DNA from 2 places in the Paenibacillus sp. WLX1005 genome. Region 1 is predicted to be linked to the other one. Evidence: predicted binding sites of a transcription regulator. Region 1 holds the regulator's gene; the other holds the start of a gene.
The links. The regulator Rex, encoded in region 1, represses fermentation and respiration genes when NADH is low (regulators of the CRP and FNR family bind a similar motif). The targets are predictions, from matches to a motif close to TTGTGAAATATTTCACAA.

Region 2: nadA (quinolinate synthase NadA) is a predicted target of Rex. The motif match lies at 3,209-3,226, and genes of this name have one in related genera.

Annotation. Positions count from the first base shown of each region.
Region 1 is NZ_CP176756.1:3,434,295-3,438,656, forward strand. Features, by position in the region: gene ACE3MZ_RS14600 (2-isopropylmalate synthase) at 1-460, shown strand, start outside; gene ACE3MZ_RS14605 (DUF5590 domain-containing protein) at 699-1,232, opposite strand; gene ACE3MZ_RS14610 (amidohydrolase) at 1,268-2,575, opposite strand; gene ACE3MZ_RS14615 (redox-sensing transcriptional repressor Rex) at 2,556-3,215, opposite strand; gene dinG (ATP-dependent DNA helicase DinG) at 3,212-4,362, opposite strand, start outside.
Region 2 is NZ_CP176756.1:53,397-57,758, forward strand. Features, by position in the region: gene hpt (hypoxanthine phosphoribosyltransferase) at 1-474, shown strand, start outside; gene ftsH (ATP-dependent zinc metalloprotease FtsH) at 642-2,690, shown strand; gene nadA (quinolinate synthase NadA) at 3,267-4,211, shown strand; gene nadB (L-aspartate oxidase) at 4,346-4,362, shown strand, end outside.

The DNA of each region.
Region 1 (4,362 bases):
AGAAATCTACGATCATGATCTGTTTTTCTTGCTGAACCAGCCAAATGAGCAACACGTCGATCATCAGGATCATCATGCACTGTATGAACTGGATACGTTCCAGGTCGTCACTGGCAGTCTGCATCCGACAGCAACCGTGCAATTGAAAAAAGGCGGCGAAGTCCATGCAGGCAGTGCAATCGGCGATGGTCCCATTGACGCGATGTACGGTGCGATCCGTGCGCTGACTGGTGTACAGGCAACATTGAAACATTACAAAATCAATAGCATCTCCAGCGGTCAAGAAGCAATCGGACGTGTCAACATTCAATTAGAGTATGAAGGTCGTCTGTATACGGGCAAAGCGATGGATACCGATATTATCAAGGCGAGCGGACTTGCTTTCTTGAATGGGGTCAATGCAATCGTGCTGGATACATCCGGCGGTGCAACTGGAGAAGGTCAATTATCCCGTGTGTAACATTTGATAAAACCGACTGGTCAATCCAAGAAAAATAGTATACCGATCGGTGAACGATTCACAAAAAAAGAATCCAACGATGCGCAGCTTTGCGTGTCGTCGGATTCTTTTTATACATGGAGTTTCTCATTAGAACTTCTCATTAGAATTTCTTATTGAAATTCCTTGTTGAAATTTCTTGTTAGAGTTTCTCGTACATACAGATGGTCGTATATAACATCATCAGCACAGCTTCATATTACGGAGTGAGCGTATTCGGCAATTGCATTGGTCCGCCCAGCTTAGTGCCGTCGCGGAAGTTATAAAATACGTAGTAATACGTATCGCCCGACTTGGCAAATACTTGCCAAGCATACTTGCCGTTGTACGAGCCGGGGACAGCGCGAACTGCCTCGGCGCCGGGCAGATCTTGTTGCAACAGCTCTGCTGCTCGCTGCTGTGTGATCGTACCGGCAGTTTTCTCGACATGTACAGCGTTAGTGCCTTCAGCTGGTGTACCGTCTTCGTTAAATTTTACCCAGACCATCACATCCTGCTGCTGATCGTTCTGACCCTGAATGACCCAGTAGATGGACTTTTCATTCCATACGGAGTGATAGCTTGTCGTTACAGCAGACAGCTTGGCATTTTGCTGCGCTACTTCCAGTGCCGCCTGCTCCTGACTCCACGGCTTTGCCATCACATGTACATAAAACTGGTTTACACCCAGAATAATCAGACCGACCACTGTAATGATGATCGCAATCCATTTACCCGTTCCCAAATTTCGCAAGACACGCCATCCTTTCTGTATCGTTACGCTTTCGGTCAGCGTGTAAGCAAGCCTTCAAATGCCGATTGTGCTTCGCGGCGAATTTTCTCTTCATCCAGTGTCAGCGATACACCGTCTTTGATCAGCTGTTTGCCATCTACCCATACATGCAGCACGTCTTTGGCACATGCAGAATAGACCGTATGAGAAATAAAATCGGTGAACGGCAGGAAATGCGGCTGATCGATATTGAGCGACGTAATATCTGCCTTCATACCGACTTTGAACGTACCAGTATTGTTTAGGAATACCGATTTGGCACCGTATTCTGTACCCATGAGCAATGCTTCCGATGCAGGTACAGCGGTTGGATCGCCAGATACACCTTTGTGAATGAGCGCTGCTAGACGCATTTCCTCAAACATATCAAGGTTATTGTTGCTGGCTGGGCCGTCTGTACCGAGAGATACGATGACACCGGCTTTTAACAGATCCGGCACGCGTGCTACACCGCTGGCAAGCTTCAGGTTGCTACCCGGATTGTGGGAAATAGTAACGTTATGAGCTGCCAGTGTAGCAATCTCTTCGTCATTCAGATGCACGGCATGTGCCAGCAATGTGGGACGGGTGAACATACCCAATTTCTCCAGATGGGCAACCGGACGCAGACCGTAATCACGAACGTTTTGCTCTACTTCGGCAATCGTTTCGGACATATGGGTATGCAGCGGCACATCCAGATCGTGTGCAGCTTGCACGAATTGCTCGATATAAGCAGGCGGACAGGTGTAAGGCGCATGCGGAGACATCATCGTTGTGATGCGTCCGTCTGCTTTGCCATGCCAGTCGCGTACGAATTGAATCGATTGGTTCAGCTTTTGCTTTTGTTCTTCTTCTGAACACAGACCGATAACGCCTCTCATCAGTACGGCTCTCATGCCGGATTGCTCTACGACTTCTGCGACACGCTCAGAACGATCGTACATATCGAGGAATGTGGTAGTGCCGCCTTTGAGCATTTCCAGTACCGACAGCGCGGTTCCAGTGTAGACATCATCGCTCGTAAATTTGGCTTCCATCGGCCACATTTTCTCCTGCAACCATACTTGCAGCGCCAGATCGTCGCCGAAGCCGCGCAGCAGCGACATCGCCGCATGACCGTGACTGTTCACTAGACCCGGGATGAAGAATTGGTGGCGTCCGTCCACAACAGCAACGTCATCGCCTACCTGTGGCTCCTCTTCGCCAATATACGTAATCAGGTCATCCTCAACGACCATATAACCGTGCAGTACTGGCTTCTCGGCGTTAGGTACGGCGAAAATACCATTTTTGATGATCCATTTACTCGGAGAGTTGTTCATTAATTTCTAATTCCTTTCCATCTTCAAGGTAATAAGCCAGACTGAGCAGATCGGTCGTAAAATCAGCTGTATGCACACGCACATGCGGTGGTGTTCTCAAAATAATCGGTGCAAAATTCAGAATCGCCTCGATGCCCGCTTCAATCAACTGATCCGCGACACGCTGCGCTTCCGTATTCGGCACAGTGATAATGCCGACGCGGATATTTTGTTCTTTTACCGCATGCGACAATTCGCTAATCGGTTGTACGGTCAATGTATTGATCTTGCTGCCGACCTTCGGCTCGTACGAATCGAATACAGCGATAATCTTCATCGTTTCTTGTAAGTACGCATTATAGTTGGACAGAGCATGTCCCAGATTACCGGCACCGATCAGTGCCACATTGATCTGCTGATCCAGCTTCAGAATATGACGAATCTTCTCGATTAGATACGATACATCATAGCCAATGCCTTTGCGTCCAAAGTCGCCGAAATAGGCGAGATCCTTGCGGATTTGTGCCGGATTCAGATCCAGCTTTTGCCCCAGCTCCTGCGAGGAAACAGTAGGCACCTCGCGGGTATGCAGCTCATTCAGATATCTCAGATAGACAGGTAATCTTCGCACGACAGCTTCAGATATTTTTTCGGATTTCATGCTTGCTCCCCCTCTTGATTTGCAGCTTCCGTTTCAAGCGGTCGTTGTTCCAGCCATTCGGCGATACGGGGAATCATCTGGTGGGTCGGCATATGTTCCATTTTGGGACCCGGCAGGGAATACAAGAAATGTCTGCCGTAATATGCCTCTATCACCCGCGTATCATAAATGAGTACGATTCCTCGGTCGTTTGCCGTTCGGACGAGACGTCCAAAGCCCTGCTTGAACCGGATCACTGCCTGCGGCACGGATAATTTCATAAATGGGTTTTTCTTTTCTTTTTTCAAACGTTCACTTTTGGCTTCTACGAGCGGATGATTTGGCGGCTGGAATGGCAACCGCACAATCGCCAAGCAGGTCAGCGCCTCGCCTGGAATATCGACGCCTTCCCAGAAGCTGCTTGTTCCGAGCAATACGGAAGCCGGATGCTCCTGAAAACGACGCGTCAACTTGGTGCGGCTGCCGCCATCCACGCCCTGACCGAATACGGCAATCTCACTTGTAGATAAATTCTCTTTCAATGGCTCATACACCTGCTTGAGCATCCGATAGGAGGTAAATAATACCAGCATACGTCCTCTTGTCGCTTTGGCAGCATCTGCCAACGAATCGGCGAGCATGGACACAAAGTTCTGATCGCCCACATTGCCTTTTAGACTTGGAAAATCGCGCGGAATCAATACAAGCGATTGCTCGCGATAATTGAATGGCGATTCTAGCATGACCGTATTGAGCTTGTTCTGCTGCTCCGCTTCCTTGAGTCCCAGCTGTTCGATCATATACTGGAATGTTTTGTCGATGGAGAGTGTTGCAGACGTTAGAATGATACTTTTCTTTTTATCGAAAAAGTGCTCTTTGAGCTGCTGACTTACATCAACCGGAACAGCATACATTTGCAGCGACTTGCTACGGTAATTGCCATTGGCTTCGTACCAGTACACCGTCTCTACGCTGTCCAGCTTAACAAAATGACGCAAATCATCGCGTACCGCACCCAGATCTTTGAACAGTCCGGTCACGTCGGTAACCAATCCTTCGTTAGCCAAGATATCATCGGACTCTTTGATTTTGCCCATCATTTGTTCGCCCTGACGGATGATCTGACTGAGCGCAATATGAATGCGATTTTCCAGTTCCGATATCTTTT
Region 2 (4,362 bases), 2.2 Mb from region 1:
GGTGCTACACTCAGCGAGGATTACAAAGAGCGCAATCCGCTCGTTATTTGTGTCCTAAAAGGTGCATTCGTATTCATGGCGGATCTTGTGAAACGGATCGAAGTACCGCTTGAAATCGATTTTATGGCGGTATCCAGCTATGGTGCTTCCACCAAATCGTCCGGTGTCGTGAAGATCGTCAAAGATCTGGATGTTTCTGTGGAAGACCGGGATGTACTTATTGTTGAGGACATTATTGATAGTGGTCTCACGCTCAGCTATCTCATCGAGATTCTTCGCGGTCGTAATGCGAAGAGTGTGCGTGTAGTAACCCTTTTCGATAAACCGTCTGGTCGTACCGTCAATCTGGAAGCTGATTATACCGGATTCAATATTCCGGATGCTTTCATTGTAGGATATGGTCTGGACTATGCCGAGCATTACCGGAATCTCCCCTACATTGGGATTTTAAAACCGGAAATTTATTCGAGCTAATTACCTTGCCTGCGAATACCCGGTATTCGAATGGGCGTCGACAGAAAGCGGGGTTATTGGTGACTTTGCATAACTCTGACAATATCTGTTATTGTGCTCTGGCATCTATTGAGAACGCCAGACAGGCTATGGTAAAATAATTTAAGTGTCTTGAGAGGAGGTAGGGGATGAATCGGTTCATCCGGAATTCTGGTTTCTATTTAATACTTTTCTTAGTCGTGGTGGGCATCGTCCGTTACGTAAGTGACGGAAGTGAAACTACCGATAATCCAAGATATGACCAGCTCAAAGCAGCACTTGCCGCCGGTAATGTAGCATCGGTGACGATTCAATTCGACAACTATGCTTACCTGGTAACCGGGGAATACAAAACGCAACCTGCTGATGCAAAATCCAAGCAGTTTACAAGCTATATCCCTGCCACCGATACAGCGGTGAACGAGATCAACTCCGCTATTGACGGTTCAGGGACGCAGGTGACGGTGAAGCCGATGGAAGGCGACAGTATTTGGTTGTCCTTTATCACTTCCATGATCCCGCTCGTCATTATGTTTATCCTCTTCTTCTTCCTGTTTAATCAGGCGCAAGGTGGCGGCGGCAAAGTGATGAACTTTGGCAAAAGCCGTGCGCGTCTGTATAACGAAGAGAAGAAAAAGATTACATTTGAGGATGTAGCTGGTGCGGACGAGGAGAAACAAGAACTCGTCGAGGTCGTGGACTTCCTCAAAGATCCGCGTAAATTTAATACGGTCGGAGCGCGCATTCCCAAAGGCGTTCTGCTCGTCGGTCCTCCGGGTACCGGTAAAACCCTCCTTGCCCGTGCAGTAGCCGGGGAAGCGGGCGTGCCGTTCTTCAGCATCTCCGGTTCTGACTTCGTCGAAATGTTCGTCGGTGTCGGTGCATCCCGTGTTCGTGACTTGTTTGAAAATGCGAAGAAAAATGCGCCTTGTATTATCTTTATTGATGAGATTGACGCTGTAGGTCGTCAACGTGGCGCCGGTCTTGGTGGCGGACACGATGAACGTGAGCAAACGCTCAACCAATTGCTCGTTGAGATGGATGGATTTGGCGCCAACGAAGGTATCATCATCGTGGCTGCAACGAACCGTCCGGATATTCTCGACCCTGCGCTTCTGCGTCCAGGTCGTTTCGACCGTCAAATTACAGTCGATCGTCCAGATGTCAAAGGTCGTGAAGCGGTGCTCAAAGTTCATGCCCGCAACAAGCCGTTGACCAAGGATGTCAAACTTGATATTATCGCCAAACGTACAACAGGCTTTACCGGAGCGGATCTGGAAAACCTGCTGAATGAAGCGGCATTGCTGGCGGCTCGTCGTAACCGCCGCGACATCTCGATGACTGAGGTGGATGAAGCGATCGACCGCGTAATCGTCGGTACAGAGAAACGCAGCCGCGTAATCAGCGACCGCGAGAAACGCATCGTCGCTTACCACGAAGCCGGTCATACGATTGTTGGTTACTTCCTGGAACACGCCGATATGGTACACAAAGTAACGATCGTACCGCGCGGACGTGCTGGCGGATATGTAATCATGATGCCGAAGGAAGACCGTACACTCGTAACCAAACAGGAATTGCTGGATAAAGTAACCGGTCTCCTCGGCGGACGTGTGGCGGAAGAACTGTACATCGGTGAGATTGGTACTGGTGCTTACAGTGACTTCCAACAAGCAACAAGTATCGTACGCAGCATGATCGTTGAATACGGTATGAGTGAGAAGCTCGGACCGATGCAGTTTGGCAGTTCGCAAGGTCAAGTATTCCTGGGTCGTGACTTGGGTCACGAACAGAATTACAGTGATGCGATTGCTTATGAGATTGATCAGGAGATGAACCGTTTTATTACGGAATCGTACGAGCGTTGCCGCGAATTGCTGCAAAAGCATTCCCGCGAAATGCATCTGATCGCTCAAACGCTGCTTGAAGTAGAAACACTGGACTTCGAACAGATCAAATATCTGATCGAAAATGGCTCGCTGGAAGGCTTCGGCGAAGGCACATCCGGTGGCAACAATGATGGAACACCAACAGAAACTGGTGAACCAACATTCGATAGCATCGGTGATTCCAAAGTCCGTTTGGACAAAGATGATACGACTTCTTCCTCTCCGGAAGCAGGTGGTAACATCCCGAATAATCCAAATGATGATTCTGGCGATAACCGTGGTCCAGGTGGAGGTACACCAACGATCTAATCCATCGTACGGTGACGCTTTATCTGAATGGATCATAGCTATCACGTGATCAAATAATGCAATATAGAATACAAACAACCTACCCCTGAAGATCATATGATCTTCGGGGGTTTTTGTTTTGCCTGATGATAGAAGCATCAAGCATATCCACCTACGCAAGATTTTGAGATTGACAAGCACTGTTCAAATTGTTTACAGTATTGGGGAAGTTGATCACATTTTAGACACATTTCGCACTGGAGTACGCAATTTTTTTCACAATGTTATGTGGTTATCGTCTGGTTCGTATTCGTCTGTGTGAATGTGATCTTGTCTTTGTGCGAGATATATGGACACGAGTGAGCGATGAATCAGGCTTGTGCAGAGACATAGAGCGGGCATGAGCTATCTTTCATGATATCATGAAGCTAAAAACGAGTTGATACGTTTGTGGATTAGATTCAATATTGGTCTGTTCATTCTATATGTATCGTTCCTTGTGATAGCTTGGCATTACAGAGAATCGTCGATGACTTGAATTGTGAAAATTATTTCAAGAAATGTGAAAAAAAATTCAAACTACAGGGAGATGACATGATGGAAGCATTAGCACTGGAAAAGAAAGCAGAACGCGATGCGGAGCTGCGGGAACGTCTGATTCAGCTGAAAAAGGAACGCAATGCGATTATTCTTGCTCATTATTATCAGCGTGACGAGATTCAGGAAGTTGCCGATTTTCGTGGCGATTCATTTTTGCTAGCTCAGAAAGCGGCACAGACGGATGCGGATACTATCGTATTTTGCGGTGTGCATTTCATGGGGGAGAGCGCCAAAATTCTCGCACCCAACAAGACAGTCATTATTCCCGACGAGCGTGCGGGTTGCCCGATGGCGGATATGGTCAACGTGGATGGGCTACGCAAGCTAAAAGCTCAGCATCCGAACGCCAAAGTCGTCACCTATATTAATTCCTCTGCTGACGTGAAGGCAGAAACGGATATTTGCTGCACTTCCGCCAATGCGGTCAAGGTGATCCAATCCGTTGACTCCGATGAGATCATCTGGGTGCCGGACAAGAATCTCGGTCATTATGTACAGCAACACACCGATAAGAAGATGATTATTTGGGAAGGCTACTGCAATACCCATGATATGCTGACCGTGAAGGATGTATTCGAAATGAAAGCCAAATATCCGAATGCGCAGTTTGTTGTGCATCCCGAATGCCGTCCAGAAGTCGTAGCATTGGGTGATTTTGTAGGCAGTACGACTGCGATTATTAAATATTGCCGCGAATCAGACGTACAGGAATTTATCGTTGGTACGGAAGACGGTACCGGGTATCAGCTGCGTAAGGACAGCCCAGATAAGCAATTTCATTTTGCCAGTAAATATCTCGTCTGTCCCAATATGAAGGTGAACAATCTGAAAAAGCTGGTCAACTGTCTAGAAACGATGAAGCCGCAAATTTACGTACCGCCTGCTGTTGCAGATCGTGCCCGTGTATCGCTGGAGCGGATGCTGGAAGTCTCATCCTCGTAAATTACAACTTGTCTATATACTATTTGCTGTTGGCTACGCTTCATTGGTCGTATTGCTGCAAACAGCTGTACAGATGAGTAAGTGAACACAATGATGAATTGATGACAGAACCAGAAAGGCAGGCAAATAGAATCATGCAGCAGTCAAGATT